DNA from 2 places in the Micromonospora pisi genome. Region 1 is predicted to be linked to the other one. Evidence: riboswitches for the same ligand, from Rfam matches in the RefSeq annotation. Region 1 holds a riboswitch; the other holds the start of a gene.
What was found. A riboswitch is a leader RNA that binds a small molecule or an ion and turns the genes downstream of it on or off. The one in region 1 is predicted to bind S-adenosylmethionine.
Positions count from the first base shown of each region.

Region 2: linked by a shared signal. The riboswitch ahead of BDK92_RS02740 (ABC transporter substrate-binding protein) and the one ahead of thrC (threonine synthase) in region 1 are both predicted to bind S-adenosylmethionine.

Region 1 covers NZ_RBKT01000001.1:3,773,772-3,789,366, reverse strand. Annotated here, with positions in the region: gene BDK92_RS15885 (alpha/beta fold hydrolase) at 1-971, shown strand, start outside; gene BDK92_RS15880 (ABC transporter permease) at 974-1,891, shown strand; SAM riboswitch class I at 2,025-2,158, shown strand; gene thrC (threonine synthase) at 2,170-3,468, shown strand; gene BDK92_RS15870 (GNAT family N-acetyltransferase) at 3,849-4,889, shown strand; gene paaN (phenylacetic acid degradation protein PaaN) at 5,048-6,721, shown strand; gene BDK92_RS15860 (GNAT family N-acetyltransferase) at 6,809-7,291, opposite strand; gene BDK92_RS15855 (cold-shock protein) at 7,788-7,991, shown strand; gene groL (chaperonin GroEL) at 8,766-10,388, shown strand; gene BDK92_RS15845 (hypothetical protein) at 10,449-10,697, opposite strand; gene BDK92_RS40325 (GNAT family N-acetyltransferase) at 10,800-11,870, opposite strand; gene BDK92_RS15830 (S8 family serine peptidase) at 11,981-14,404, opposite strand; gene BDK92_RS15825 (glycerol-3-phosphate dehydrogenase/oxidase) at 14,483-15,595, shown strand, end outside.
Region 2 covers NZ_RBKT01000001.1:653,678-669,272, forward strand. Annotated here, with positions in the region: gene BDK92_RS02725 (hypothetical protein) at 1-301, opposite strand, end outside; gene BDK92_RS02730 (amino acid ABC transporter ATP-binding protein) at 423-1,199, opposite strand; gene BDK92_RS02735 (amino acid ABC transporter permease) at 1,192-1,977, opposite strand; gene BDK92_RS02740 (ABC transporter substrate-binding protein) at 2,019-2,900, opposite strand; SAM riboswitch class I at 3,161-3,251, opposite strand; gene BDK92_RS02745 (ribosomal protein bL36) at 3,371-3,556, shown strand; gene BDK92_RS02750 (hypothetical protein) at 3,655-4,194, shown strand; gene BDK92_RS02755 (glutamate-cysteine ligase family protein) at 4,403-5,656, shown strand; gene BDK92_RS02760 (hypothetical protein) at 5,817-6,308, shown strand; gene BDK92_RS02765 (anti-sigma factor RsbA family regulatory protein) at 6,305-7,255, opposite strand; gene BDK92_RS02770 (MBL fold metallo-hydrolase) at 7,385-9,568, opposite strand; gene BDK92_RS40060 (hypothetical protein) at 9,565-15,595, opposite strand, start outside.

The DNA.
Region 1 (15,595 bases):
TCCGCCGTCGGCACCGTCGCCACGACACCTCGGTCACCGCCGAGTACGCGGACATCCCGCTGGTGATCAGGGGACTGCGCAAGGAGTACGCGGACGGTTTCGTCGCCGTCTCCCGGGTCGACTTCGAGGTGCACCGGGGGCAGGTGGTGGGCCTGCTCGGCCCGAACGGTGCCGGCAAGACCACCACCCTGCGGGTGCTGATGGGGCTGACCCAGCCGACCGCGGGTGAGATCCACGTCTTCGGGCACCGGCTCGTTCCCGGTTCGCCGGTACTCTCCCGGATCGGCGCACTGGTCGAGGGGCCCGGCTTCCTACCGCACCTGACCGGGATCGCGAACCTGCGCTCGTACTGGCGGGCGACCGGGCGACCGCTCGCCGACGCCCACTTCGACGAGGCGATCGAGATCGCCGGGCTCGGTGACTCGATCCACCGCCGGATCAAGACGTACAGCCATGGGATGCGGCAGCGGCTCGCCATCGCCCAGGCCATGCTCGGCCTGCCCGAACTGCTGGTGCTGGACGAACCGACGGACGGGCTCGACCCGCCGCAGATCGCCGAGATGCGCCGGGTGCTGCGCCGGTACGCCACCGGTGGCCGGGCGGTGCTGGTCTCCAGTCACCTGCTGGCCGAAGTGGAGCAGTCGTGCACCCACGCGGTGGTGGTCAACAAGGGCGTCATCGTCGCCGCCGGACCGGTCGAGGAGATCGTCGGCGAGTCGCCGAGCGTGCAGTTCGACGTCAGCGACCCGGTGGCGGCGCGGGCCGTGTTCAACCGCCTCGACGGGGTGCGGGTGCTGTCGAACGGTGACGGGACGCTGGTGGTGGACGTCGACGGGACCGCCCGCAGTGAGGTGGTCGCCGAGCTGGTCCGGGCCGGGGTCGGGGTGGACCGGGTGATGCCGCGACGGCGCCTGGAGGACGCGTTCCTCGCCCTGGTCGGCGAGAACTCGCGGGGGAGCGGGGACCGATGACGATGGCCGACTCTCCGGGAAGCGGGGCCGCCGACATGGCCGGTACGGACCAGATGACCGTTGCCGGTGCGGGCGCCGCGCCGGGTTACCGGCCGGGGGCGACACTGTCGGTGGTGACCGAGTGGCGCCGGCAGTTCGCGCGTCGACGTACCCAGTTGACCCTGGCCGCGATGGTGCTGCTGCCGCTGATCGTCCTGATCGCGTTCCAGTTCAACGCGGGTGGCGACGACGACAACGGCAACGGCGAGTTCGCCAGCCTGATCGACCTCGCCACCAGCGGTGGACTGAACTTCGCCCTGTTCTGCCTCTTTGTGTCGGCGTCGTTCCTGCTGGTCGTGGTCGTCGCGCTGTTCTGCGGCGACACCGTGGCCAGCGAGGCGAGCTGGGGGAGCCTGCGGTACCTGCTGGCGGTGCCGGTGCCCCGGGCCCGGCTGTTGGCGGTGAAGCTGGTGGTAGCGCTGGCGTACTCCGGGTTGGCACTGTTGCTGCTGGTCGGGACCGCGCTGCTGCTCGGCACCCTGCGTTACGGCTGGGAGCCGTTGAGCAGCACCGTCGCGGCCCAGATCCCGGCCGCCGAGGGGCTGCTGCGGCTGCTCGGCATCGTCGGTTACCTGGCGGTGGCGCTGCTGGTGGTGGCGGGACTGGCGTTCCTGCTCTCGGTCTCCACCGACGCGGCCCTGGGCGCGGTCGGCGGCGCCGTACTGCTCTGGATCCTCTCCAGCATCCTGGACCAGATCGAGGCGCTCGGCGTGGTGCGCGACTTCCTGCCGACCCACTACAGCACCGCCTGGCTGGGGCTGCTCTCCACGCCGGTGCAGACCGACGACGTGGTACGCGGCTGCATCTCGGCGATCAGCTACGCCACCATCTTCTGGAGCCTCGCGTTCTGGCGCTTCACCCGCAAGGACGTGGTCAGCTAGCCGCTGCCCACGTACCCGATGGATGTTCCGGGCCGTGCTCCGCGCGGCACGGAGCGTGGGGTGTGGGTCACAAGGGGCGGCGGGTGCTGGGCCGGAGGCGGGTTCACCCGTAGGATCGGGCACACAACTGAATACCTCATCCAGAGGGGCAGAGGGATACGGCCCGATGAAGCCCCGGCAACCACCCGCCGGCTCGATGACGAGCCGGGCGAGGCAGGTGCCAAGTCCGTCCCCGCCGCACCGTGCGGTCCAGGGGAAAGATGAGAGGACGGCATCGCATGACTGCGACCCTCGGCGAAACCCAGACTCCCACCAGCGGTGAAACCTCGGCCAACCCGGCGCGTGCGCTGGTCTGCCGGGGCTGCGGCGCGCAGTACCCGCTGATCGCCCAGCATGCCTGTTACGAGTGTTTCGGCCCGCTTGAGGTCGCCTACGACCAGGACGCCCTGTCCAAGGTCACCCGGGCCGACATCGAGGCGGGCCCGCAGAACATCTGGCGGTACGCAGCCCTGCTCCCCGCCGGCCAGGACCCGGCCACCCGGGTCACCCTCGACCCCGGCCTGACCCCGCTGGTAGCCGCCCCGCACCTCGCCGCCGAACTGGGCATCACCGCGCCGCTCTGGGTCAAGGACGACAGCGCCAACCCCACCCACTCGTTCAAGGACCGGGTGGTGTCGGTCGCGCTCACCGCCGCCCGGGGCCTCGGCTTCAGCCGGTTCGCCTGCGCCTCCACCGGCAACCTGGCCAACTCGGTCGCCGCGCACGCGGCCCGCGCCGGCGTCCCGTCGATCGTCTTCATCCCCGCCGACCTGGAACAGGGCAAGGTCATCACGACCGCGGTGTACGGCGGCGACCTGGTCGCGATCGACGGCTCGTACGACGACGTGAACCGGCTCTGCGGCGAACTGGTCGAGACCGACGAGTTCGAGGACACCGCGTTCGTCAACGTGAACGTCCGGCCGTACTACGCCGAAGGGTCCAAGACCCTGGGGTACGAGGTCGCCGAACAGCTCGGCTGGCGCATCCCCGAGCAGGTGGTCATCCCGATGGCCAGCGGTGAGCTGCTCACCAAGGTCGACAAGGCGTTCAGTGAGCTGGTCGAGATCGGCCTGGTCGAGGCGCCGGCCAACGGCTGGAAAGTCTTCGGCGCCCAGTCGGCCGGTTGCAACCCGATCGCGACCGCCCTGCACAACGACACCGACACCATCGTTCCGGTGAAGCCGACCGGGATCGCCAAGTCGCTCAACATCGGCGACCCGGCCGCCGGCCTGTACGCACTGGAGGCGGTGCGGCGTACCGGCGGCTGGATGGAGTACGCCGACGACGACGAGATCCGCGACGCGATCCGGCTGCTCGCGCGTACGACCGGTGTGTTCGCCGAAACGGCGGGCGGGGTGACCGTTGCCTGCCTGCGCAAGCTGGTGGCGAGCGGGCGGCTCGACCCGACCGCCGAGACGGTTGTCTACAACACCGGCGAAGGGCTGAAGACCATCGACGCGGTGGCGTCGCTGGTCGGTCCGACGTACCGGGTGAAGCCCTCGCTGAAGGCCGCCCGTGAGGCGGGCCTGCTGGGCTGAGCCGGCCTGTCCGCCGGTCTGCCCCTCCGCCGGTCTGCCCGTCCGGCCATGTCGGCAACGACGGCTGACGGCCGCCCGCTTGCCGGGAGCGTGCCGTCAGCCGTTCGGACGGGGCAAGTCCGCTGACCGGTGGATGTGTCCGATGCGCTGGGTAGTTGCCGATTTGCCACCCGTTAGCAAAAGACCCCGGCAAGGGCTTGACGTCGCGAATCGGGCGACGCAAAATGCTCCGTGCGGGAGGACGCATCGCCGTAGACTTTTCAAGCTCTTACGACCCGACGCCGGAGGCGTTGTGCGAGCGTCCTCCCGACCAACGTCGGCGGAGCTGAGCGGAACTAATTCGCTCGCGTTCCTCGTACGGGCCGGGCACCCTCGGGAACATGGACACCGCCGCCACCCCCGTAGGCATCGCCGTCACCCCACTCGACGTCGCCGACGACCTTGCGGTCGAGCAGGCGTACGCGATTCGGTCCGCAGTCATCGCGGCCGACCTGCCCGACTTCCCCCCGCTCTGTCGCCAACGGTTCCTCGGCCAGCTACGCCATCCCATGCCCGGCGAAGAGGACCGGTTCGTCCTGGCCCACCTCGACGGTCGCCCGGTCGGCTACCTCGCCATCGAACTCCCGCAGCTGGAGAACACCGAGAACGCCTCGATCGACATCGAGGTGCTGCCCGAGTACCGGCGTCGCGGCGTCGGGCGGGCACTCTTCGAGTACAGCCTGCGTACCCTCCGTGAGCTGGGGCGTAAGCGGCTCAACACCGTCTCGGTCGACGTACTGCCCGGCCAGCCGCCCCGGGAGGACCCCGCCGCCGCGTTCGCCGCCTCGGTCGGCGCGAAGAACGCGCTGGTCGACGTCCGGCGGCGGCTCGACCTCACCGCCCTGGACCAGTCGCACCTCGACGAACTGCTCGCCGACGCCTGGGGACGGGCCGACGGCTACTCGCTGGTCCGCTGGATCGGCAGCGCGCCCGCCGAGTACCTCGACGACATCGCGTACCTCGACGGTCGGTTGGTCCAGGACGCCCCCCTCGGTGACCTGGAGTGGGAGGCGGCGAAACCGGACGGGGAACGGATTCTGGCGGTCGACGCGGCGCTGGCCGTACGCGGGCGCCGTCTCTACAGCAGCGGGTTGCGCCACGACGGGACCGGTCGGCTCGTCGCCTGGACCATGATCGACGTTGGTGCGACCCCGTCCTGGCACGCCTTCCAGCAGATCACCATCGTCGACCCGAACCACCGCGGGCACCGGCTCGGCACCATCGCCAAGATTGAAAACCTGCGGTGGACCCTTTCCCACGAACCCGAACTCCGGGTCATCGACACCTGGAACGCGGGAGTCAACGACCACATGATCTCCATCAACGAGGCGATCGGCTTCCGCCCCGCCGACTCCTGGAACAACTGGCAACTAACCCTCTAACCCCCACCCCTCCCCCCACCCCCACCCCCTCGCCGATCTAGGAGAGATCGCTGCCGCTAGGGATCAACTAGCGCTGATTTGCCCTAGATCGACGCGCGGGGGTGCGGGGAGGGGGCGGGAGGGTAGGGGGCGGGGATGAGCTGGGGCATGATGGCGGGATGACGGAGACCCCGCATCCCCTCTACGCCACGCACGCCGACACCCTCGCCCGGGCGCTGACCGCGATCACGGAGCGTGCCTACTGGTCGGCCTTCCCCGAATCGCCCAGCCCCCGGGTGTACGGCGAGACCGCCGCCGCCGAGGGGGAGGCGGCCTACCGCTCCTACCTGGACGCCGACTTCCCGCTCGACCAGCCCGGCACCCAGGGACGGGTGGCGACCGAGGCCAGTCCGTTCGGCTTCGACCTCGGCGTGCGCTACCCGCACGGCGACCTCGACGCGATGATCGCCGCCGCCACCGCCGCGCTGCCGAGCTGGCGTGACGCCGGACCGCAGGCCCGGGCCGGCGTCTGCCTGGAAATCCTGGCCCGGCTGCACCGGCACATCTTCGAGCTGGCCAACGCCGTACACGCGACCAGCGGGCAGGCCTTCGTGATGGCGTTCCAGGCCGGCGGGGCGCACGCCCTCGACCGGGCCCTGGAGGCGATCGCGTACGCGTACGCCGAGATGACCCGGCACCCGGGCAGCGCCGAATGGGAGAAGCCGGCCGGCAAGGGCGACCCGCTGCGGATGGTCAAGACGTTCCACGTGGTGCCCCGGGGTGTGGCGCTGGTGATCGGCTGCAACACCTTCCCGACCTGGAACTCGTACCCCGGTCTGTTCGCCTCCCTGGTCACCGGCAACCCGGTGGTGGTCAAGCCGCACCCCGGCGCCGTGCTGCCGCTGGCGATCACCGTCCGGTACGCCCGCGAGGTGCTCGCCGAGGCCGGGTTCGACCCCAACCTGGTGCTGCTCGCCGCCGAGGAACCGGGCGAGAAGCTCGCCACCACGCTGGCGCTCCGCCCCGAGGTCCGGATCATCGACTTCACCGGCTCCACCGAGTACGGCGACTGGCTGGAGAACAACGCCCGACAGGCCTCGGTCTACACCGAGAAGGCCGGCGTCAACACCATCGTGATCGACTCGACCGACGACTTCGCCGGCATGTGCCGCAACATCGGTTTCTCGCTGACCCTCTACAGCGGACAGATGTGCACCACGCCGCAGAACATTCTGATCCCGGCCGCCGGCATCGACACCGACCAGGGGCACAAGACCTTCGACGAGGTCACCGCCGGAATCGCCGGTGTCGTCGGCAAGCTCACCGGTGACCCGGCACGGGCCGTCGAGCTGACCGGTGCGATCGTCAACGACGGCGTACTCGGCCGGTTGGACGAGGTGGCCGGGGTCGGCGAAGTGGTGCTCGCCTCGCGTACGGTCGCGCACCCCACCTATGCGGACGCGGTGGTCCGTACGCCGGCCATCGTCCGGCTCGGCGCGGACGACGCGCAGACGTACGGCCGGGAGTGGTTCGGGCCGATCTCGTTCACGATCTCCACCGACTCCACCGCGCACAGCCTGGAGATCCTGCGGAAGACCGTGGGAGCGCAGGGCGCCCTGACCGCGGCGGTCTACGCCACCGACGAGAAGGTGCTCGACGCGGCCGAGGCGGCGGCGCTTGACGCCGGGGTCCACCTCTCCTGCAACCTCACCGGTGGCGTCTTCGTCAACCAGTCGGCGGCCTTCTCCGACTTCCACGCCAGCGGCGCCAACGCGGCGGCGAACGCCGCCCTGACCGACGGCGCGTATGTCGCCAACCGGTTCCGCGTAGTCCAGTCCCGCCGCCACATCTGAGGTGTAAGGAAGGGCCCCTTGTTATCGCATTCTGTATAGGAAGGGGCCCTTCCTAACACCGCTGGTGCGGGGAACCGGCGGTGACGTTCAGGCGCGGCGGCGCATCTGGAGTTCGGTCAGGGCGGGTACGCGGGGATGCGGAACCCGTACGCCGGTGTCGACAAAGCCGAGCCGCTGGTAGGCCCGGAGCGCGCGATCGTTGCCGACCACCACCTCCAGCATCAGCTCCGGCCGTCCGGCGGCCCGGGACCAGACCGCCACCTGCTCGATCAGGTCCGCGAGCAGACCGGTGCCCCGTCGAGTCGGGGTGACGTAGACGGCGAAGATGACGGTGAGCCCCGGCTCGGTGGGGACCGCATGCCCGCCGGCGTGCCCGACGAATGGTCCGGCGGCGGGCGAGAGTTCCCGGGCGGGCGGCAGTTCGGCGACGAAGGCGGCTATGTCGCTGCCCGAAGCGTTCTGTCGGACCCGGTTGGCGTACTCGGCGTGTGGGCGGGCCGCCGCTTCGGCGACCGTTTCCAGGAAGGCCAGTGGCGCGTCGGCGAGCATCTCCAGCCGTAGCGCCCGCATCCGTGCGGCATCAGCCGATTTGATCCGCCGGACCCGCGGTCGATCGGCCGGGCCGGCGTCGGAGCCGTGGCTGCCCGCGCCGGGGCCGCCGCTGGCGGGACCGGGAGCTGTCGGAGTGGGGCTTGCCATGGTGGTGGGCGCGTCGGGCGGTGCACTAGCGGCGAATGCCGGCAGGCTGGTCATCAGGCATGCCTACCCCGCCGGGCCACCACCGGCAACCGGTTTGGCGATCAACCGTGGCGCACCCGTCCGGGGATACATGATCAATTGTACGACGTAAAGACGGTCGACGATGCAGAGTTAATCGCCGGGGGCGGTTGTGGAGCCGTCCCTGCTGTCCCTTTTGGGGTAGTGCACCAGCGTCGGACCTCGTGTAGCGTGCGATTTCGGTTGCTGATTTGGTGGACCGATATGGGTTCGGCGAGTTGGCGGCCCCGGCCGGCGTACGTCGGCACGGGGGTTGCGACCCAGCACGATCGAAGTGAGGAAGTGCACCGTGGCACAGGGCACCGTCAAGTGGTTCAACAGCGAAAAGGGCTACGGCTTCATTGCGGTCGATGGCGGGCAGGACGTATTCGTCCATTTCTCCGCGATCGAGATGGACGGCTACAAGGCGCTCGACGACGGGCAGCGGGTGGAGTTCGAAATCGCGCAAGGCCAGAAGGGCCCGCAGGCCGAGAAGGTGCGCCTGCTCGCCTGAGTGTCGGTCTCCGACCGACCAGTCGTCTGGCTGATCGAATACGACCGGTAGCGACAGCCGGATTTCGATTCGACGGGGCGTCGGCTTCCCGGGAGTGCGGCGTCCCTGTCATCGCCCGTTCGAACGGGACGTTCCGTGGTTGTGCGCGCCCCGGTGCCGACAGGCGCCGAGCCCTGTCTGCCGGGCTCGCGGGCGACACCCGATCCTCGTACGTTGGGCCTGTGTAGTGTCCGGGTCTGCCTCTGTTGTGCCTTTGTGAACTCTTTGCGTGAGTTCTTCCGCCCAGGTCTCCCCGATGTTCACCCTCGCGTCGCTCACCCGCCAGCGTTCGCGGTGGCGTGCCCTGCGACCCGCCCGGCGAGAGTGCGTGTGAGCCGGCCCTCCGTGGAGATCTCCCTGGTCGATGCCGTGCTCGGTGCGCCGCCCGCGCGTTTTCGACCACGCTCGCTCTGGCCCACTCGCTTGCACTCGCCATGGGAGAGTGCTAAACAAGTGATTGGCACTCGCGCGGTGTGAGTGCCAGAAGGTCGGGGCGGTTAGGGCCACGGTCGCGCAACCGGAAGCGGGGGCGGGGCGGATGGCCGGTCGTCGCGGGCTGTCCGGCCCGACCGACGGACGTCACTGCCGCCTAGCGCGCGGGAGTCGGTCCGGTGTGATCGTTGTCGGATCATGCCGCGCGCCAGCGCAGTGGTGACGTCCGAAGGTGCGTAGTCAGGCGGCCGATCCGGGACAACCGGCTCGGGCGGCCGTGAGTGTCCAGGAGGACAACGCCGTATGGCCAAGATCATCGCGTTCGACGAAGAGGCCCGCCGTGGCCTCGAGCGGGGCATGAACCAGCTCGCCGACGCCGTCAAGGTGACGCTCGGCCCCAAGGGCCGCAACGTCGTGCTCGAGAAGAAGTGGGGTGCCCCCACCATCACCAACGATGGTGTGAGCATCGCCAAGGAGATCGAGCTCGAGGACCCCTACGAGAAGATCGGCGCTGAGCTGGTCAAGGAGGTCGCCAAGAAGACCGACGACGTTGCCGGTGACGGCACGACGACGGCGACCGTCCTGGCCCAGGCGCTGGTCCGCGAGGGCCTGCGTAACGTCGCGGCCGGCGCGAACCCGATGGCCCTGAAGCGGGGCATCGAGGCCGCTGTCGCCGCCGTGGCGGAGGAGCTGGCCAAGCTCGCCAAGGACGTCGAGACCAAGGAGCAGATCGCCTCGACCGCGTCGATCTCCGCCGGTGACACCACCGTCGGCGAGATCATCGCCGAGGCGATGGACAAGGTCGGCAAGGAAGGCGTCATCACCGTCGAGGAGAGCAACACCTTCGGGCTCGAGCTTGAGCTCACCGAGGGTATGCGCTTCGACAAGGGCTACATCTCGCCCTACTTCTGGACCGACCCGGAGCGGATGGAGGCCGTCCTCGACGACCCCTACATCCTGATCGTCAACAGCAAGATCGCTTCGGTGAAGGACCTGCTGCCGATCCTGGAGAAGGTCATGCAGTCGGGCAAGCCGCTGCTGATCATCTCCGAGGACGTCGAGGGCGAGGCGCTCGCCACCCTCATCGTCAACAAGGTTCGGGGCACCTTCAAGTCCGTCGCCGTCAAGGCTCCGGGCTTCGGTGACCGTCGCAAGGCCATGCTGACCGACATCGCGATCCTCGCCGGTGGCGCGGTCATCAGCGAGGAGCTGGGCCTCAAGCTCGACGGCATCGGCCTCGACATGCTGGGCCGCGCCCGCAAGGTCGTGGTGACCAAGGACGAGACCACGATCGTCGACGGTGCCGGTGACGCCGACCAGATCCAGGGTCGGGTCAACCAGATCCGTGCCGAGATCGAGAAGAGCGACTCCGACTACGACCGCGAGAAGCTGCAGGAGCGCCTGGCCAAGCTGGCCGGCGGTGTTGCGGTGATCAAGGTTGGCGCGGCCACCGAGGTCGAGCTCAAGGAGCGCAAGCACCGCATCGAGGACGCCGTTCGCAACGCGAAGGCGGCCGTCGAGGAGGGCATCGTCCCCGGTGGTGGCGTCGCGCTGGTGCAGGCCGGCAAGACCGCCTTCGACAAGCTGGACCTCGCGGGTGACGAGGCGACCGGTGCGACGATCGTCAAGATCGCGCTGGACGCCCCGCTGCGCCAGATCGCCGTCAACGCCGGCCTTGAGGGTGGCGTCGTGGTGGAGAAGGTGCGCAACCTGGAGGCCGGCCACGGCCTGAACGCCGCGAACGGTGAGTACGTCGACCTGCTCAAGGCCGGCATCATCGACCCGGCCAAGGTGACCCGGTCAGCGCTGCAGAACGCGGCCTCGATCGCGGCCCTGTTCCTGACCACCGAGGCAGTGGTGGCGGACAAGCCGGAGAAGAACCCGGCCCCGGCGGCTGCGCCGGGCGGCGGGGACATGGACTTCTGAGTCCAGACACTCCCGAAGGGGGCGGGCCGCGCGAGCGGTCCGCCCCCTTCGTCGTCCGCGTCAGGTCGGCAGACGTCGCTGATTGCGTTGCTTGTCCGCGCGGGAGAACGGCTTCCTGATCTGGATCGGGGCGTCGACCATTTCCAGTGGTTCGTCGGACGGCAGTTCGTCCGGTCCATCCATTTCAGCCCGCTGGTCCGCGTCGCCGTAGTCCAGGCGATGTACCGGCGTTTCGGCGGGGACCTCCGCGGCCATCCGAGCCCAGGCGGCCGCAGGGAGATCGTCAGTCGGTTCGTCGTCCTTCGCCATGATTTCCTCCTTTGCTCAAACGGTAGGAGGCAGGCGAGGGACAGTGCTGAGAAACGGCACTATAAACGGATATCTCCTATTCGCCCCTTTCGGGCTATTCCGTTAGAGCTGCTTGCGGTACAGGAAGAAGACCCGCTCGATCCGGGCGCCCGAGTTGCTGGCATAGAACGGCACCGGACCGACCCAACCGATCTCGGCACGCTCGTGCCCAGCCGCCCGCTGATCGGCCAGACAACGGCGCAACAGCACCCCACCGATACCCAGGCCCTGCGCGGCCGGCGCCGTACCCATCGGACCGAACCAACTCGGCCGGGACGAGCCGTACGCGGCGAACCCGAGCACCTCCACCGCCGCCGCCCCGACCTGCGGGGAAGTGGACTCGTCGCTGCCGGGAACCGCCCCGTCCCCGTTACCGTCGACGGCCGGGTCACCGTCACCCGACGCGTCAGAACGACTCTCCACAGTGGCCGGAACGCGGTCCCGTACGGCGATGTGGCAGCCGGCGCCGGTCCTGCCGATCGAGTCGGCCACCTCGCCGCCCCAGCCCACGCCGAACGTCTCCCGGGCGAACTCGACCAGCATGGCGGCATCGTCCGGCTCCGCCCGACGTACCGTGATGCCCTGGTCGGCCAGGCGCTGCTCGGCCGTCGACGTGCTGCGCAACGCCGGCGACGCGTCGTACGACAGGTCCGCCGTCATGTTCCAGGCGATGTTCTCCTGCTCGTAGCCGAGCGCCATCGCGGCGCAGACCGCCGGGGTGTAGCGCACGTCGATGCCGGGCCAGGCGTAGTGCGGCGGGTTGCCCGCGAGCAGCACCTCACCGGCGCCGAGCCCGGAGAGCGCACCCTCGATCCGGGCCAGCAGCGCCCGCCCGATCCCCTGACGGCGGTGGGTCGGATGCACCGCGATCAGGTCTACGTGGCCGAGCGACGGGTCACGGTGGGCGATCGAGCCGAGCACAACACCGACGGTGGCGGAGCCCACGACGGCCACAAAACCGACCGTACGGCGCCGGATCGTCGCACCCGGCAGAGTGGTGGTGTCGCGTAGCCGGGCGACGATCACCGGGGCCTCCGCCGCGTCGTCCGGCAGGTCCAGCGCCTCACCGCAGAGGGTCACCACCGCGGGTACGTCGTCCTCGGTCAGCTCGATGATCGAAAAATCGTGATCCACGACTGCCGACCCTAAGACATCACGGCCCTGACCCGGTGCCCGGACCGTTCCCGCCGACCGGTTAGGAAGGGCCCCTTCCTATACAAAAAGCGATAACAAGGGGCCCTTCCTTACCCCAGGGCGGCGTGGACGGCGGCTGGGGCGTTGAGGAGGCCAGCGCCAGCGGAGTTGCTGTCGGGGCCGCAGGCGGCGGCGGTGGCATTCGCGCCGGGGAGTGAGACCGGGGTGGCGGTGTCACGCAGGATCTGCCTGGTGCGGTCCAGGTCGCCGATGAGCGCCGGGTTGGCCGACCACATCAACGCCACCACGCCGGCCACGTGCGGGGTCGCCATCGAGGTGCCGCTGAGGGCCTCGTACCCGCCGCCCGGCATCGCCGAGAGAACGTCGGCGCCCGGCGCGACCAGGTCGGGTTTCGGGGCGCCGCCAATCGCCGGACCACGGCTGGAGAAGGGGGCGACCCGCCGGTCCCGGTCCACCGCGCCAACCGTGAACACATCGGCGTACGGCGCGGGCGGGTCGTCGATGGAGGCGCAGCGGGGACCGGTGTTGCCGGCGGCGGCGGTGAAGAAGATCCCGGCGGCGGCGAAGGCGGCGGTGGCCGGGCGGAGCGCGCCGGCGTCACAGCCCTCGACCGGGGGACAGCCCCACGAGTTGGTCAGCACCTGCGGGGCCCGGTCCGGCCGGCCGTCGGTGAACGGGTCGCCGCCGGTGGGGAAGGGGGCCAGCATGAACTGGAGGCAGTCCAGGTAGTGGGCGGGGTTGCCGAGGTTGCGGTCGAGATTGACGCAGCCGATCCAACTGGCCCCGGGGGCGACGCCCACGTTCTCGTCGCCGACGGCCGAGGCGAGCGTGTGCGTACCGTGGCCGCCGCTGTCACTGGGGAAACGGGTGCCGTTCCACGGGTCGTACCAGGAGTCGTCGCCGCCCCGGAAACCGTCGACGAGAGCCGGGTGGTGACCGTCCACTCCGGAGTCCGAGCTGCCGACCACGATTCCGGACCCGTCCACCCGTAGCTGTGCCCAGACCTGGTCCGCGCCGATCTGGGTGAGGTTCCAGGACGGTACGGTCGGCGCCGTACCGCCACTGTGGTGGGTCGACGCGGGCGCCGGCAGTGGCCGCAGGTCCTGGCTGATCAGCACCCGGTCGACGTCGTCGCGGCGGGAGAGCCAGCCGCGTACGACCGGTCCGCCGGTCACCTCGATCGCGTTGACCAGGTAGTAGGGCCGGTACGCCAACCCCCAGCGGTCGAGTTCGTGGCGCAGGTCCGCCTGGGCACGAAGCGCCGTGCCGACGAGCCGGCGGTGGACCTCGCGTACCCGTTCGGGCTGGCCGGTCGCTCCGGTGGGTCCGGCCATCAGGTCGTCCAGGGGCGCCTGCTCCTTCAACACCACGAAGAGTCGTTCCCCGTACCAGCCCGGTTGGCCGAGGCCCAGGTAGATGCCCCCGGCGGCGAGCACCAGCACCACGGTGACGGTCGCCGCCACCGCACGGCGCGGGACGCCGGCCCGTACCCGGCCGAACGCCAGGCCGTAGCCGAGGCCGGCGAGGAGGGCGATGGCGAGCGAGGCACCGGCGGCGAGCGCTGTCCAGTACGGCACGTCCCGGGTGGTGGCGAGCAGGATCGAGATCTCCTCCGGGTCGACCAGGGCCAGGGGGCCGACCGCAGCGAGCCCGACCAGCCAGCCGGTCGGCGCCGATCCGGCCAGGTGGCCGAGTCGGCGGAGCGCGGCGACGGTGAAACCGGCCGGGGGGAGGACGAGCAGCGCGGCGAGCTGGCTGCCGCCGGGGCCGGTCCCGCCCGCGACCAGGAGCAGCGCGACACCCGCGACCAGACCGCCGAGCAGCACGAGCCGGGCCGCACCAGCGGGTCGGCCATCGGCGTGGCGTTCGTACCCGGCCCAGAAGTCCTGGTCGAGCAGTGTGGTGGCGAACCAGCCGAGGGCGGCGGCGGAGGTGAGTGCCAGTGCGCTCTCCAGCCGGCCGCCGAGGGCGCCGAGCCAGAGCCAGGGCAGGAGCAGGGCCAGCCCGGCGGCGATCGCCAGTCCGGTGCCGATCAGGGCGGGTTCCCGTTCCGGCCGGTCGGGGCGGTGGGCGCGTCGACGTACGAGTGTCGCCGCCAGCGTGGCGACCACGGTGAGGGCGGCCAGGTAGCCCTCCTGGTGGACCAGGGGGATCGCCCGGAGCAGGCCGAACACGCCGAGCGCGAGCGCGCCGACCAGCCAGACCCGCCCGGTCGCCCGAACGGTCGCCGAACGGGGGAGGAGGGCGAGCAGCCCGGCCGGTACGCCGACCAGCACGGCGTTCGCCAGCCCGGTGACCGGCCACACCCACGCCGGCAGCGAGACCCCGCCGACCAGCAGCAACTGTTCGATGGACCAGCCGGTGAGCTGGGCGCCGACGGTGACCGCGACCGCCCAGCAGCCGATCAGCACGGCCGCGACGACCGGCCATGGCCCGCCACCGGCGTGGACCGGTACGGCGTGGAACGGTGGGGGAGCCGGTTCGTCGGCGGGCTGCGCGGGTCCGACCTGCATGCCGGAAACAGTACGACCCACCGAGGGCGCGAACTGTTCACCGGATGCGGTTAACGTGGACAGGTGCGCGATCCGAACATCTCCCGGTACGAAGCCGGCCAACTCTCACCGGCCCGCCGCGCGGCGGATCTGCGCCGCCTGCGGGGCGAGCGGTTCGACGTACTCGTGATCGGTGGTGGGGTGACCGGCGCGGGCGCCGCCCTCGACGCCGCTTCGCGCGGACTTCGGGTGGCTCTGGTCGAGGCGCGCGACTACGCCGCCGGCACCTCCAGCCGCTCCAGCAAGCTCATCCACGGCGGCCTGCGCTACCTCGAACAGCTCGAATTCGGGCTGGTGCACGAGGCGCTGACCGAACGTGGCCTGCTCGCCACCCGGCTCGCACCGCACCTGGTCCGACCGGTGCCGATCCTGGTGCCGCTCCCGCCCGGAGCGGGCCCGGCGGCGCTGCCCGCACGGGCCTGGCGGCGCTCGTACTACGGGGCCGGGGTGGCCGCGTACGACGCGTTCGCCGGTGTCTTCGGCGGTGGCCGGGGCATGCCGCTGCACCGCCACCTGAGTCGTGAGGGGGCCCGCCGGCTCTTCCCGAGCCTGCGCGCCGACGCGGTCGCCGGTGCGATCCGCTACTACGACGGCCAGGTCGACGACGCCCGCCTGGTGGTCACCCTGGCCCGGACCGCGGCGAGCCTCGGCGCGGCCGTGGTGACCAGCACCCGCGCCGTCGGCCTGATCCGGCAGGCACGCGAGGTGACCGGGGTACGGGTACGCGACATGGAGGCGCGGCCCGGTTCGCCGGACGCCGAGTTCGAGGTGAACGCCCGTACGGTCATCGCCGCGACCGGGGTGTGGAGCGACGACATGTCGCGGATGCTGGGCGACATCGGCGCCCGCCCGGGGCTGCGGGTGCGTTCCTCCAAGGGGGTGCACCTGGTGGTGCCGCGTTCGGCGATCACCGGTGAGGCCGGGCTGATCCTGCGGACCGCCACCTCGGTGCTTTTTGTGCTGCCCTGGGGCGGCCACTGGATCATCGGCACCACGGACACCGACTGGACCCTCGACCGGGCCCACCCGGCGGCCTCCGCCCGCGACATCGACTACCTGTTGGATCAGGTCAACACCGTGCTCGACCGGCCGTTGACCACCTCGGACATCGAGGGCGTGTACGCCGGGCTGCGTCCGCTGCTCTCCGGTGAG
Region 2 (15,595 bases), 3.1 Mb from region 1:
CCCTGCTGGCGGTGAGCTGGACCCACTTCTGCGCCGACTGCAGCTTCGCGCCGGTCGCGGCGCCACCGTTGGGCACCGCCCAGTCGCCGGTGCCGGCCGGGGAGTTGTTCGACTTCGCGGTGCCCGAGAGCAGGGACAGGTCGGTGCCCGCCCCGTCGCCCTGGCCGGACGCCTGGGTGGTGGCCTGGGTGGTCGTCTGGGCGGCCGGGGCCGGCGCGGCCGGGTCCGAGCCGCAGGCCGAGAGCATCGCCACGCCAGCCGCCATGAGGACAGCAAAGGGCACGAGGTGCTTGCGCAACATTTGATTTCTCCAGTGGTCTACCCGGTTCCAGCACATCCGGAAGCCGTTCGGAGTCCACACGGAGCCCACGCGAAAACGGTTCAGTCTGTTCTCGACGTGGTTGGCGTCACGACCGTCGCGCTCACCGCACCTGGGCGAGGAACCGGGCGAGCCGCTCACTGCGCGGCGCCTCGAACACCTCGGCCGGCGGCCCGGCCTCGACCACGCGCCCGTGGTCCATGAAGACGACCTGGTCCGCGACCCGCCGCGCGAACCCCATCTCGTGCGTGACCACCACCATCGTCATCCCCTGCGCGGCCAGGTCCGCCATCAGCGCCAGCACGCCCTTGACGAGTTCGGGATCGAGCGCCGAGGTCGCCTCGTCGAAGAGCATCACCCGCGGCGACATCGCCAGGGCACGGGCGATCGCGACCCGTTGCTGCTGGCCTCCGGAGAGCTGGGCGGGACGTACGTCGGCCTTGTGCCGCAGGCCGACGATGTCGAGTTGACGCAAGCCCAACTCGGCCGCCTGGTCGGCCGGAAGCCTCCTGAGCTGCCGGAGCGCCAGGGTGATGTTGCGCAGCACGGTCAGGTGCGGGAAGAGGTGGAACCCCTGGAAGACCATGCCGATCCGCTGCCGCAGCACGTCCGGGTCCTGCCGCAACACACTCTCGCCGTCGAGGAGTACGTCGCCACGGTCCGGCTCCAGCAGCCGGTTGAGCGTACGCAGCAGAGTGGACTTGCCCGAACCGGAAGGGCCGATGACACAGGCCGTCTCACCCCGCGCGACATCGAGGTCGACACCGCGCAGCACCTGGTGTCGCCCGAAGGCGAGGTGGATGTCCCGTGCCGCCAGGCTGAGCGACTCGTACGAGGTCGGGACCGTGGTTCGTGCCCGCTGCTGGTCTCGCTCAGTCACGACCCACTCCTGTGTCCACCGTGGCCGGCGCGCCGGCCGCTTCGTACGTCTCGGGCTCCTCGTCGGTGGCGCCGACGGGCCCCCGCCGTAGCCGCCGGTCGATCCAGTTGACCAGGTGGGTCAGCGGCACCGTGATCACCAGGTAGCAGAGGCCGGCCAGGAGCAGGGCGGACTCGTTGCCGGTGTTGGCGGCGTGGTCCTGGCCGATCCGGAACAGGTCCCGTTCGCTGGCCAGCAGCCCGAGGAAGTAGACCAGGCTGGAGTCCTTGATCAGCGCGATCAGCTGGTTCACCCAGGCCGGCAGGATCCGTCGTACCCCCTGCGGAATGATCACCAGTCGCATCGCCGTGCGGTGGGACAGGCCCAGCGCCCGGCTCGCCTCCAGTTGGCTGGCCTCGACGCTCTGGATGCCGGAGCGGAAGATCTCACCGATGTACGCGGCCGCGATCAGCGACAACGCGAGGATGCCCAACGGGTACGGGTTCGGTCCCCACCAGGCCATGCCGAGCGGCGCGAGCCCCACGCCGATGAGCAGGATGGTGACGGCTGCCGGCAGGCCCCGGAACACGTCCGTGTAGACCCGCGCGGGCCAACGCAGCCAACGGGTCCGAGCCAGGCCGGCGACGGCGAGCAGCATCCCGAGCAGGGTGCCCAGGACCGCCGAGACGACCGCCAGCAGCAGCGTGTTCCGGAGGCCGATCGTGAGCATCTCGGGTAGGGCTTCGCGCATCGACCCCAGGTCGAAGAACGTCTCCCAGAGCGTCTTGAGGGTATCCATCGCCTTACCTGTCTCGGACCCGTTGGGCGTTCACCGGTCGGTCAGGCCGACGGAGTGGCTGCGGGGGTGGCCGACGGGCCGGCCTTGACCGGCGGGAACGCAACCGCACCGCTGCCGGGCTTGAAGGTGTCCGGGACCGGACGGCCGGGGTAGTACTGCTCCTGGAGCCGGGTCCAGGTGCCGTCCTCGATCACCTGGTCCAGGCCCTTGTTCAGCAGTTCCCGCAGCGCGTCGTTCCCCTTGGCCACCACGTACGCGGTCGGCGCGGAACTGAGCTGCTTCTCCACCAGGACGATCTTGCCGCTGCTCTCCTGTGCGGACTTCTCACCGATCTCGGCCGGCGAGATCCAGGCGTCCGCGGTCTTCGCCTTGAGCTGGTTGATCGCACCGTTGTAGTCGGGCACGCGTACCGGGTCGAGACCCTCCTTGGTGGCGTAGTCGTCCTGCACGGTCCCCTGCACCACCACCACGCGGGCGCCCTTGAGCTGGTCGAAGCCCTTGATCGGCGAGCCGGCCGGTACGTCGAGACCGAAGTAGCCGAAGTCGTACCCGTTGCCGAAGTCGACGGTCTTCTTGCGCGCCTCGGTGATGGTGACCGACGAGCTGCCGACGTCGAACTTGTGGTTGTTGACCTGGGCGAGCAGCGCCGAGAACTCGGTGCCGACGAATTCGACCTTCAACCCGACCTTGCCGGCGACAGCGGTCAGCAGGTCGTTGTCGAAGCCGGTGAACCGGCCGTCCTTGAGGTAGACGTTCGGCGGGGCGTCGCTCAGTGTTCCCACCCGCAGGGTTCCGGGCCGCAGCAGGTCGTACGGGTTGTCGGCGGAGTCGGCGGCGGAAGAGCCGCAGGCGGCGGCGACGCCCAGCAGTGCGATGGCGGCGAGACCGGAGAGCAGGCGGTTGAACGGACGGGTAGAGCGCATGCGGATACTCCAACTTCAATCACAAATGGCGGCACCCGGAATGGGAACCGGGGCACGACGGAATAAGGCATGGCCAATCGAGCGCCGTGCCCAGAAAATTGCGGAATTGCCGGCGGATCAGACCCGTCGGTGGAGGTGGTCAGCCGTGGCCACGACAGAGCATCGTGCTCGTACGGCAGAGGTCGATATGCCGGCGGCACCAGTGCCAGACGGCGTGCGGGGTGCCGAAACGGGCGGCGCGTGGTCCACGCATGGAACAACCTCCATCGGTCCTGGCGGTAGCACCCGCACCCGTTAGGGGGGTTGCTGCGATATCGACGAGCCAGGTCTCTCAATCGCTCTGGATGGGCTGCGTCAGCCTACTCAATCCACTGCGGGCAATTCCAGTCGGATACCGCCACGACGCCTGTGGCGCTCGCCACCACCCATTCCGACTCATCGGTGGCCGGGCGGAGGACGGGGGAATCCGGATGGCCACGACAGCGTTGTTGACCACGGAACGACTGGAAAGCAACCTGAAGCCGGAGGAGATCATGAAGGTTCGTAGTTCGCTACGCGCACTGAAGCAGCGGCCGGGTTCGGTGGTCGTACGTCGGCACGGCAAGGTGCTGGTCGTCAACCGCACCAACCCGCAATGGAAGTCCCGCCAGGGCTGACGCCCGGGGGAATGTTCCGGCACGGCTGGGGTAGGCGACCTCCGTGCCGGGAACGGATGACGGGCCCGACCAGGAACGAACGGGACGGGGTGGGGCTCATGTCGCGGCACGGGACACGGCGCGACGGCCCGGGCGGGCGCTCGGGCCCACTCAGCCGACTGACCGACGGGCTCCTGGCCGGCGCCGTGGCCACGCTCGCCCGCGAGCTGGTCAGCAACCTGGACGTGGCGGTACGGGCCCGGCCGATGAGCGACACCCACCAGCGCGCGGTGCAACGACTGGCCGAGGTGACGCGGGTGAGTCTCGGTCCCGAGGAACGGGCCGCCGATCGCCGGGCCGGCCTCGGCCCGGTGCTCGGCTACGTCAACGGGGTGTTGACCGTGGCGGTTTTCGCCGCGGCCACCTTCTGGTGGCGTCCGCCGGCGCCGGTGGCGGCGGGCATCGTCGCGATCGGCGGAATGCTGGTCGCGGACGGGCAACTTGCCGCCCTGGGAGTGACGAACCCCCGCCGCTGGCGGGCACAGGACTGGCTGGAGGACGCCGTCCCGTACCTCGCCTACAGCCTCACCGCCGTCGCTGCCCTGGACAGGATGGATACGCTGCGGCGGGCGGGACGAAGCCCGGGACGACCGCGCTGACCGCCCGTTCACCGGGTCACACCGAGTGTTCACCGGCCGTTGGGCCGAGGCGATCTGGACACCCCGCCCGACCGACCCGCTAATGGAGATCACCTCCAGTCGCTGGGCTTCCAGATCGGCCGGAGTCATCCCATGTCGCCACAGAACCTTCGTGTCCTGCGACCGCTCGCGGCCGGACACCGGGATCCCGCACCCATCGGAGTCCATAGTGGACGTCGCGGTCCTCACGGAGGCTACAGCCACCGCCTACGTCGCCGCCGCCGGTTACCGGGTCGGCCCGGTCGGCCGGGTCGGCGTGGAACTCGAGTACGTCGTGCGGGACCCGGCGTACCCGCTCGACCGGCCCACCGCCGACCGCCTGTACGCGGCTCTCGGCCACCTGGGCGATCCGTTGCCCGGCGGCAGCCGGATCACCGTCGAGCCCGGTGGTCAGCTCGAACTCTCCTCCGCCGTCGGCGTCGATCTGGCCGCCTGCGTCACGGATGTGGCCGGCGACCTGGAACTGGTCCGCGCCGCGCTCGCCGCCCACAACCTGGTGCTGGACGGCACGGCCCTCGACACGATCCGGGCGCCACGGCTCATCACCACGCATCCGCGTTACCTCGCCCTGGCGGCGTACCACGACCGATCGGGTCCCGGCGGTCGCACCGTCATGTGCAACACGGCCTCCGTGCAGGTGTGCGTCGACGCCGGGGACGAGTCCGACGACTGGAGCGCGTACGACCGCCGCTGGCGGCTCGCGAACGCGATCGGCCCGGTGCTGCTCGCCTCGTTCGCCAACTCGCCCCACGTCACCCGTTCCGGCACCCGCTGGGTCTCCTACCGGCAGGCACTGCGGTTCAGCACCGACGCCAGCCGGACCCGCGCGCCGCGTACCCGTACCGAGCCGCGTAGCGCCTGGGCGCGGTACGCGCTCGACGCCCGGGTCGCGCTGATCGCCGAACCCGAGCCGATGCCGTGGCTGGCCCCGACGGGCCTGACCATGCGGGACTGGTTGCGCGGCCACGGTCCGCGCCCGGTCACCCTCGACGACCTGGAGCGTCACCTCGCCACCCTGGTACCGCCGATCCGACCCCGCGGCTACCTGGAGTTCCGGATGATCGACCAGCAGCCGGGGAACGGTTGGATCGTGCCGGCGGCCGTGGTTACCGCCCTGATGGACGACGCGGGCGCGGCGTACGCCGCCGCCGAGGCGACCGCCCGTCTCGGGCACCTTCGCCTGCACCGCAACTGGCTCACCTCCGCCCGCGAGGGTCTGACCCACCCCGGCCTGCACGCCGCCGCGGTCACCTGCTTCACCGCCGCCGCCGACGCGCTGCCCCGGCTCGGCGCCCCGGCACCGGTACGGGCGGCGGTGGCCGACTTCATCGAGCGGTACGTGCTGCCCGGCAGGTGTCCCGCCGACGACCCCGGATCCCGCGCGATAGCGGCTTTTGCCCATGATCCGGCAAATAGCGATTGATTGATGTTGAATTGGCGGCGTATGCTGCCTGTCAAGTTGATGTGTCAACGGGCCTGGTCCCGACCCCGCCGCACCTGAGCCACCGCCGGAACGGGCGCCACGGCAACGGTTCCCGCACTACGCCCGCCGGCACCGAGCGGATCACTCGCGGGAGGCCGGGATGACCACATCACCGCAACGCATCCGACGCAACCGGTCACCCCTGTCCACCGTCGCGATCCGCCTCGGCCTGCTGGCCCTGGTGTCGTACCCGGTCTTTCCCTGGACGGCGGAGTCCACCGTGGGCGCGGCGCGCTCCAGTGAGACGGGACGGACGTCGGATCCCGTGGGCGGCGGCCTCCCGCCCCGTACCCCATGGGTGCCCTGCCTGACCATCGTCGCGGTGCCGGACGCGGCCGGGCTGAGCGTGCCGAAGGCCCGGTGCCAGTACGGCACCGGCAACCCGGCCGACGCTGCCGAAGACACGCCGGCGCCCGGCAACCGCCATGGCTCCTCGTACCGGGGCGGGTTCCAGCGTGACCGCCCCGACGCGGGCCGGCCGGACCAGCTCGACACCTCCTGGGACCGGGCCGCCGACATCTGGGCGGGCCACGGCCCCCCGGTCTCCGGTGGGTCGGTCCGCGACGCCCGGACCGACCAGCTGTTCAGCTAACCAGGGTTGCCGACGGTGAGCCGGACGGTGAAGCCGTCCCGACTGTCGAAGGCGACGTGGTCACAGAGCTGATGGACGAGCCAGAGGCCACGTCCGCCACTCGCGGCCTCCGCCGTGGGAAGAAGCCCGGCGTACGGGTCGGTCGGGCCGGAACCCTTGTCACTCACGGTAACCACAATGCGGTCGACGCCGGCCCAGAACCGGACCCGCACCGGGGGGCGACCATGACGCCACGCGTTGGTGACCATCTCGCTCACCGCGACGACCAGGTCGTCGATCTCGCCCCGGGAGAGGGCGCCGTGATCGGCGTACGCCACCGCGGCGCGTGCCTGCGCCGGCGACGGGTCGAGCAGTTCCACCACCGGTGGCGTCCCCTGGATCGGGTCGATCGTCACGGATCTCGGTTCGCCGAGGAACTCCACCGGATCGGTGTACCCCGCGCTGCGCGGGTGCCCCCCGTCGGCTGTCGCCACCCTCGGATGCGTACGGGCCACGTCCCGCAGCACGCCACCGGGGGTGATCCGGGTGTCGTACGCGCACATGCTCCAGAGCGGGAACTCGTCGTACGCGTGGTTGATCGCGGCCTCGTACCGCGCCCACCAGTCCCAGGTCGCGCCGAACGCCGGCCGGGGCATCTCACCGATGATCCGGACCTGCCGGGCACCGTCGCGAACGTAGTCCGCGAGCAGTTGCCGGTAGGACCGGATCGCGGCGGCCGGGCGGGCGTAGAGACCGTCCCCGACGAGGTAGGAGATGCCCGGCTGGTCGGCGACCGCTCCGCGTACCAGGGCGGCACTCCGCTCCCCCAGCGACACCACGGTCGGCTCGCCCGCCTCGACACCGCCGAGCAGGAACGGCACCACAACGGCCAGGAGTTCCTCGTCCGAGTCGTAGTAGACAGCCTCGTGGTAGTAGCCCCGATGGCCAGCCGCCGCGCCCGTCCTCATCTCGCCCGCCCCACTCGCACCACACCGCGCCCCGGCCACTCGAGCAACCGGCGCGACAACCGGGCTTGATCATGTCAGATGCCCCGTCGCCAGGCTGTACCCAAGACGACAGCAGCGCCGGGCAGGGGATCAGCGCGGCGGGACGAAGGACCTGGACCGCCACCGGTCGGTCGGCACCACCGGCTGTCCCCGGCGCCGCAGGTGGGCACCGAACTCGCGCTGCGCACCGGGCAGGCCGTGCACCAGCATCACCTGCGCCGCCCCGACGTCATCGATGATCGAGGTGAGACCGGTGCGGTCCGCGTGCGCGGAGAGACCGAACTTCGCGATCCGGGCCTTGACGTCGACACTCTCCGTGTCGAGCACGAACGTCGACTCCCTGCCCTCCGCCAGGTCGAGCAGCGCCGCTCCGGGGGACTCCGCGTCCTGGTGCCCGGCGAGCAGCAGTGCCGCGGTCGGGTCCGGCAGGATCGACCGCCCCCACACCACGGCGGGTCCGGCGGTCAGCATGCCAGAGGTGGTGACGATGACCCCACGCCGGAACGCCGCGATCAACTCGCGACGCTGGTCGGGCGCGACCTCACGCACCTGGTCGCCGTAGATGCGCAACGGGTTGTCGCCGTCGGCCGTCTGCTGCTCGTAGATCCGGGTGATCCGCCGGGCCATGCCGTCGATCAGCACCGGTACGTCCGGCAACCGGTTACGCAGCGTCAGCGCCACCTCCTGTGCCCGGCCCAGCGCGAACGCCGGGACCAGCACCCGCCCTCCCGAGGCGACGGTCTCGGCGACCGTCGCGATGAAGTTCTCCACCTCGGCGCCCCGTCGGGAACGGGTCGGCCGGCAGTACGTCGACTCGATCACGAGCAGGTCGGACCCGCGTGCCCGGTCCGGCACGACCAGACCCGGTACGGTGGCCTGGGCCAGGTCGGAAACGTCGCCGGTGACGGTGACCCGGGTCGCCCCGGCGCTGATCACGACGCCGGCGGCACCGAGGATGTGGCCGGCGGGGAAGAGCTCGACGGTCACCCCGTCAGCGACCTCGACCACCCGCCCGAACTCGGTCGGTCGGATCCGACGCTGCGCCGCGAGCACCTGCGGCTGGCCGTACGGCGGCTCGACAGCCGGCTCCCCCGCGGGCAGGTACCCCTGGCGGAGGCGGTCGAAGACCCGTACCGAGTCCGCCCACATCGTCGGCAGCAGCGCGGCGGTGTCCTGGGTGCAGAGCAGGGGCAGACCCGGGTGGTCGGCGACCAGCGCCGGAACGTACCCCGCGTGATCGCTGTGCGCGTGCGTGATCACGATCGCGTCGAGCCGACCGGCCCGGGCGATCTCGATGTCGGGGGGCCCGGCACGGTCGATCGGCTGCTTGGGACGCAGCCCCGCGTCCACCAGGATCCGGACGTCGCCGACCTCGACGAGCATGCACGACCCGCCGATGTCGGTGCCGCCACCGAGCGGCGTGAGGGCCATCTCCCTCGGACGGCTGCTCGCCACCGGGACCGGCGGCGGTGCCGGGGCCCGCAACGCGTCGAGTACGGCGAGGAACGCCTCTCGCCCGACACCGGCGGCAGCCAACGCCGCCGCCAGACGCGCCCGCGTCGCCACCGGCTCGGCCGCCAGGTCCCGGTCCGGGCCGTCGACGCCGTGCCGGTCCCGTTCCCGGGGATCCGGGTCGACCACCGCGCGGTCGGCAGCCGGGGAGAGCAGGCCGGCGAGGAGTCCGGCCGCGTACCCGAGACTCCCGGCGAGGGCGGCCGACTGGCGTCGTCGGCTGTCGAGTTCGGCCCGGAGCGACTCGATGACCGCGAGTGCCTCGTCCCGGTCGGTGACCGTCGCCGCCAACTCCTGTCGCAGCGCGTCGCGCTCACGTACCGCCCAGTCGAGCTGACCACGTGCCTGGTCCCGCGCGGCCCGGACCTCGGCGAGATGACGTGCGGCCCGTTCCGCGCGGCGCTCCTCGACGCTCGCGGCGGCCTTCGGCGCCCGCTTCGGCCGGGCCGGCGGCTCCGCCACCCACGCCAGCGCGCCCGGGTCGTCGCCGAGCAGCGCGGCGGCCTCCCCTGCCAGCGCCGGGTCAGGGTCGGTGAGCTGCCGCAACAGCGGATGACCGCCGGCCAGCTCGTCGGCGTACCTGGCGGCCAACTCGGCCCGGAGTGCGGGCACCCGCGCGATCACCGTGAGGAGCTGGGACCGGTTCGCCACGGCGAACCGGTCGTGGTCGATCCGCTGCCCGGCGTAGACCCCGGACCGCAGTACGGTCCGGGCCGCGTCGCCGGTCAACGCCGCCAGGAGCCGGCCGGGGGTCCGGGTCATCCTCGTACGGTCCGGGTGGCGTCGGCCATGACCGGTTCGACAAAAAGCTGCCCGTCCTCGGCGCTGGCGACAAGCAACCCGAGGGTACGCAGCACGTCGACCACATCCGCCGTACTGCGGTAACCGTTCCGGGTGAGCTGGGCCGGGGCGAGCGCGTCCGTTGCCGGGTCACCGGACTCCCCGTGGAGGGTGAGGTACTCGGCGATCGTCTCGGCGTCGGCGCGGTCGTCGGCGAACTCCGAGGCAAGGAACATCCAGGCCTGCTCCAGGGCGGCGTCCGCCCCGGCCCCGGACGCGGCGACCAGCGCCTCCGCGTGCACCGGGTCAGCGAGGTAGGAACGGATCCGGGCCAACGGATCGGCCCGGGTGCCGGCGTCGTTGTCGTGGGAGAGTTCCTCCGCGACCAGGTTCACGTTCACCGGCCAACCGCCGGTCGTGGCGAGCAACTCGCCCCGGGACGCGTCGTCCTGGAACGGCAGCGTCGTCTCGGTGAGCCAGAGTCGTAGGTCGGTCTTGTCGTAACGGCGCAGGCCGGTCAGGCCGGAGGAGGCGTCGGACTCCTCCGCCGCGGTCAACCAGAGCGGCGCCTGCGACGGGGTGGTGACCAGGACGATGCCGAGCGTGCCACCGGAGTGCGCGGCGATCAACTCCCGGGCGGTCCGCCAGGCGTCGCGGGCCACGTCCAGGGTCGCCGTCTTCAGGTCGACGAGCACGACGGCGTGGCCGCCGGCCGCCTTGACGGTGGCCTGCTGACAGGTGTTCCGCAGGGACGAGGGTTTCGCGTCGCAGAGGTGACTGCGGCGACTGCCGGAGTGGGCGCCGTTGTTCTCGTCCTCGATCGCCTTGATGCACCGCTCCACGGTCAGGGCCGACGACCCGGCGATCAACCGGACCTGGCTGCGGGGCGCGAGCAGGTCCGCGATCTGCCGTGAGGTCAGCGGGCCACGGGTCAGCCCGGCGCCGAACGCCGGCCGCATCAGGCTGCCGTCGAAGCTCTCCGGCAGCGGGGTCGACTCCGCCTGCTCCAGGAACTCGTCGACCTCGTCCTTCGACCCGAGCAGGTCGAGCACGTTCGGCGTACGCAGCCGGTAGCCGCCGTTGGCGTAGGAGAGCACCCCCAGGTCCACGCACTCGTCGAGCAGCGCCCGGAACTCGCCGGTGCGTACGTCCTCCGGGGCGAAGCCCTGTGGCCACCACTGCTCACACTCGGCCCGCAACTGGGTGGCTGTGAGGGCCGACCCGACGCCGTTCGCGTGCGCGTGGAACGCCACGCTGTAGGCGATGACCTTGTAGCGGGGGTCCAGGTTGAGGGTCCAGTCGAACCGCTTACGGAACGAGTTCCGCAACGCGTCGTCGGCCCAGACGATCTCCACGTCGTTGCCGGCGACGTGCTGCGGCGGCGCGCCGAGCGCCATCGGTGCCCGTTGCAGATTGCGCAGCAACTGCGCGCCGAAAAGCTGGATCAGTGCCGGCTGGTTGTTCGCCAACGCCAGCACACGGGCGGCGTGGTCGTGGCCGGTGAACTGGTAACCGAGGGCGTGCAGCGGCCGGGTGAGCAGGTCGTACGCGGGCTGCGGCGCGAGCGGCCCGACACAGACCGGGTCACCGAAGTGCGCCAGCGGATGGTTCGCCAGCCGCTCGAACCGGGCGGTCTGGTGCAGCCCGGCGAACACCACCTTGACCGCGCGACCGGTCCCCTCCATCAGCTCCTTGAAGTGGGTGACGTGGGTGAACCGGCCGTCGGTGGCGTCCGCGTCGAGGAACGAGTCCGACTCGTCCAGCAGCAGGAGCAGTTGCCGTCCCGGCCGGGCGGCGATCCACGCCGAGACGTGTCCGGTCAGCGCGGTGGCGATGTCACCGGAGGGGATCTCACTCGGCACGATGCCCTTGTCCGCGAGCCGGGGCCAGAGCGTCGTCCAGACCGCGTCGACGGGGTTGGCCTGACCGACCTTGTAGATCGACAGGTAGATCGCGTGCCGGGAGTCGCCGTCGTCGAACTCCCGGGTGGCCGCGCGCAGCAGCGCGGACTTGCCCAGCTGTCGGCCGCCGTACACGATGCAGGAACCCATCATGTCGACCACCTTGTCGCGCTCCTCGGCGCGGCCGTAGAACATCTCCTGCGGCACCAGTCCGGCGACGTCCGGGGTGAACGGTGTCGCCGACGTGAACGGCAGGGTGATCGCCATCGTGATGTCCCGGCCGGGCTCCGGCTGGGCGACGAGGTACGCGAACGCCGCGTCGTCGACCACGGCTGCGACCGGGAGTTTCCGGCCACTGCGGAACTGGCTCGCGAGTTCGCGACGGGCGGCCACGTCGAGCGTGCCGAAGTAGAGCACGACCACGGAATGGTCCGCCGGTTCGCTGCGGAGCAGTTCGACGAGTTCCTGCGGGGTCGGCGACCGCCAGACGGCGAGCAGGCGCAGGGTGTCGCCGGACGGGCTGATCGCACTGCCGAAGGCCGGGATGAGCGCCTTGCCGGAGGTCGCCCGTACGCCGGTGAGGTGCATCCAGTACGAGCGTCCGTGCGACTGCCCGCGTCGGGATCGAGGCGTGTTCGCCTTGTCCACGAGGAAACCGAGCTGTTCCAGGATGGCCTTGACCCGGCTGAGCGTGCCGCCGCCGGCCTGGTCGAAGGACTTCGGTGAGGACAGCGCCAACCACTGGCTGATCCGGCCGGAGGCGGCCTCCGGCCGGCCGATCTGGGACAGGTCGATCCTGGCGCTGGTGAGCGCGTCGACCAGGCGGCCACCGGACGGGTTCCGGCCGTCGTCGATGGCCCGCCCCAGCTCGGTCAGGAGACCCGTCTTGGGACCGGGGGCTGCCGCGGCGTTGGCGAACATCGCCGGGAAGACCGGGTAGAAGAGCCGGAGGTGGTCCACGTCGGCGCGGGGACCGGGCAGTTCGCGTCCACCCCGGACCGTCTCCAGGTACTCGTTGGCGGTGGTCAGATCTCCCGTCTCGATGCAGTGGTCGATCCGGGTACGGGCCGCCGCCGGCGCCTCGATCTCGGCGAACTGCCGCTGGATCGCCGCGATCGCCGCGCGCGCCGTCGCCTCCCGGTCCGCTTCGATCCGCCCGACCCCCTCGAGCATCGTGTTGAAGTCACGGCGGGGCCCCCGGGCGGCGGCCTCGTAGGCACGGGCCCGGGTGGAGAGGTCCGCCCACTGGTCGGCGGTCATCCGTCCGAATCGGCGGTCCGCGTCGATGCTGGCGGCGAGGGCGGCGACCCGGGCGTCGAGCTGCTCGGTGGAGTCCGCGACCGAGCGGTCCCGTGCCGTGGAGAGCCGCTGCGCGAGTTGTGGATCGGTCGGCCGCAGGACCTCGATGAGGATGTGCGTGCCGACCTGGTCGTGCTGCGTGGCCCGCTGTTCGAAGGCGGCCGTCCACCCGGCCGGGCCGGCGCGCAGCGCGTCGACCGCCACCGCGACGTCGCCCACCTCGACCCGACGGGAGAGCGTCAGCTCGGAGGTGATGGGCAGCGTCGGGGCGAGCGCGAGCGCACCGACGATGACCCGCTCGGCGGGAATCTCCGGCCCGCTGAGAGTGGCCGTGCCGTCGAGCAGTTCCAACGACTCGGTCAGCAGCGCCAACCCGGCCTGCACCGCCGCGTCCCGCGCCTCGTGGCCGGTGCCGGAGAGTGCCGCCAGCTCGTCCAGGGCCTGGCCCCGGACGGCGTTCACCCGGGTACGCAGCTCCGCCATCGGGTCGGCCATCCAGGTGCCGGCCGCCGACCTGGTCAACTTCTCGGTCGCCTCGACCCAGTTGGTGAGCAGGACGGTGACGTCCGAGGTCCAGTCCAGCACCTTCTCGCGTGCGCGGGCCTCGATCCGGCGGGTGCGCTTACCGGACTGGGGACGGCGGGTGTCCTGGTCCAGCAGGGTCTCGAGGGACGATCTGGAGCGCAGTTCGCGGATCCGGTGTCGGACGAAGCTCAGCGCCTCGACGTCGCGGGATCCGGCCGCGACGACGGCCAGCGGGGCGCCGAGGTAACCACCGGGCGCCATCCACGCCTGCCACAACTCGGTCGCGGCCTGGTATCGGATCGTCCGGGAGGGCGCGGACTGGAGCATGTCGCGGGCCACCCGGGCGAGAGCGGCGTGTTCCGCCTCCGCCTCCGCGGCCCCGGCCACCGCACCGACGCTGCTCGGCGTGAGGTAGGCGCCGTTGTAGATGGCGGTCAGCAGCGCCTCGGTGAGGTTCTCGACCGCCGAGCCGGATTTGACGATGCTGCTTGTTATGTCACGTAACGGACCGGCGGCGCCGGCGATCGGGGAGAGCAGGCCGGCGCGTACGGACGCGGCGTAGACCAGCATCTGCACGTCCAGCCGGTCGTGCAGCGCCTCGGCGTCCAGTTGGCGGACGGTGTCGGCGAAGGCGGCGGCGTTGGAGCCGGCCGAGGTCCGCATCGCGGCGGCGTGCGCGGCGAGCCGGTGTGCGGCGACAACGGGTACGGGTGTCTCCGCCGCTTCCAGCAGCCAGGAGGCGAGTGCGTACTGGCGGTCGTTGAGCAGGGCGGTGTAGATGGCGTCCGCGTCGGGTGAAGTGTTCCCGATGCCGGTGCCCGTGACCGGCGCGGGGCTGGGTGCGGGTTCGGGGCTGGGTGCGGGTTCGGGCCTGGGTGCCGGCTCGGGCCTGGGTGCCGGCTCGGGCCTGGGTGCCGGTTCGGGCCTGGGTGCCGGTTCGGGTCGGTCGACGGTGGACTCACTGGCGGTACGCGGAGCGGGAACCGTGAAGGTGAGCGTGGCGACGACCTCGTCGACGGTCACGTCCCGCCCGGGAAGCGTCGGGTCCGGCACGGTTGCTCCACCGTCGAACCGGCCGTTGGCGTGTACATCCGGTTCGGTGACCCGCTGCTCGTACCGGTCCGCCTGCTCGTCCCGGGCCGTCTGCTCGTCCCGGGCCGTCTGCTCGTCCCGGGCCGTCCGCCCGTTCCGGGCGACCAGGACCAGCGGGTCCGGGTCGGGTTCGTCGGCGCGGGCGGGCGCCGACTCGGCCTCGACCTCCTCCCCGACGTCGCCCTCGCCCTCGGCTGCCGCCCCGACGGCGGGGTCGGACTCGACGGCGGGTTCGAGCTCGACGGCGGACTCGGACTTGACGGCGGGGCGGGCGCCCAGGGTGAGGGTGCCGGGGAGCATGCACAGCAGCGAGGCGCCGGGGGATGCCTGCGACGCCCTGCGGGCGAGTTCGGCGCGGCGCTCGGAATCGCTCGCACCGAGGTCGATCGCCATGACGAGAGCTTCGAGGCCGGCGAGCAGCGTCGGGTCGCTGTCGGCGTCGGCCGTGGCGGCCAGCTCGGCGACCTGCTGGATCTCGGCGACGACGTACGTCGGCCCGGAGAGTGCGGTCAACTGCCGGACCCGCGTCACCAGGGCCATCGTCGACGAGGCCGCGACCGTCTCGTCGAGGGACGACCGCGCCTGCTCGACAGTGGACGGTACCGCCACGCCGGTGGCGGCGGCCACCCGTACGAACAGGTCCTCCATCTCGTCGGCGAGTCGGAGCATCCGGTCGAGTTCGGTGGCCGGAGGTATCCGACCCGCCTCGGCCGCCTGCACCAGTGCCGGGAGGTCACGTAGGCGCATCTGTTCGAGTACGGACTCGACGGCGTCACAGCGTACGGCGAGGTCGGCGAGTTCCTCGGGCGTCACCGGGGCCGCACCGGTCGCCTCGACCTCGGCCGGCCGACCGTTGGCCGCGGCGGTGACGGGACCGGCGGCCAGGACTGGATCGGCCGCCGGAACAGGCTCGGCCGCACCGGCCCGGTCGAGCTCGGCGACGATCTCGACCAGGCGGCCCAGCGCCACCGGGTACTCGGGCAGCAGGGGAAGCCGCTGGCGCACCTGCTGCCAGAGGCGCCGGACGATCTGGGCCTGGCTCCCGGTCCACCCGGCGGGTAGCTCCGCGACCAGCCAGCCGAGCGCGGCGACCGCTCCCGGGTGCCCGGTGCTCACCATGGACGACCAGACCGCGCCGCGTACGGCGGACGTGCTCCCGAACTGGCGGATGTCGCGCAGCGCGGCGTGTATC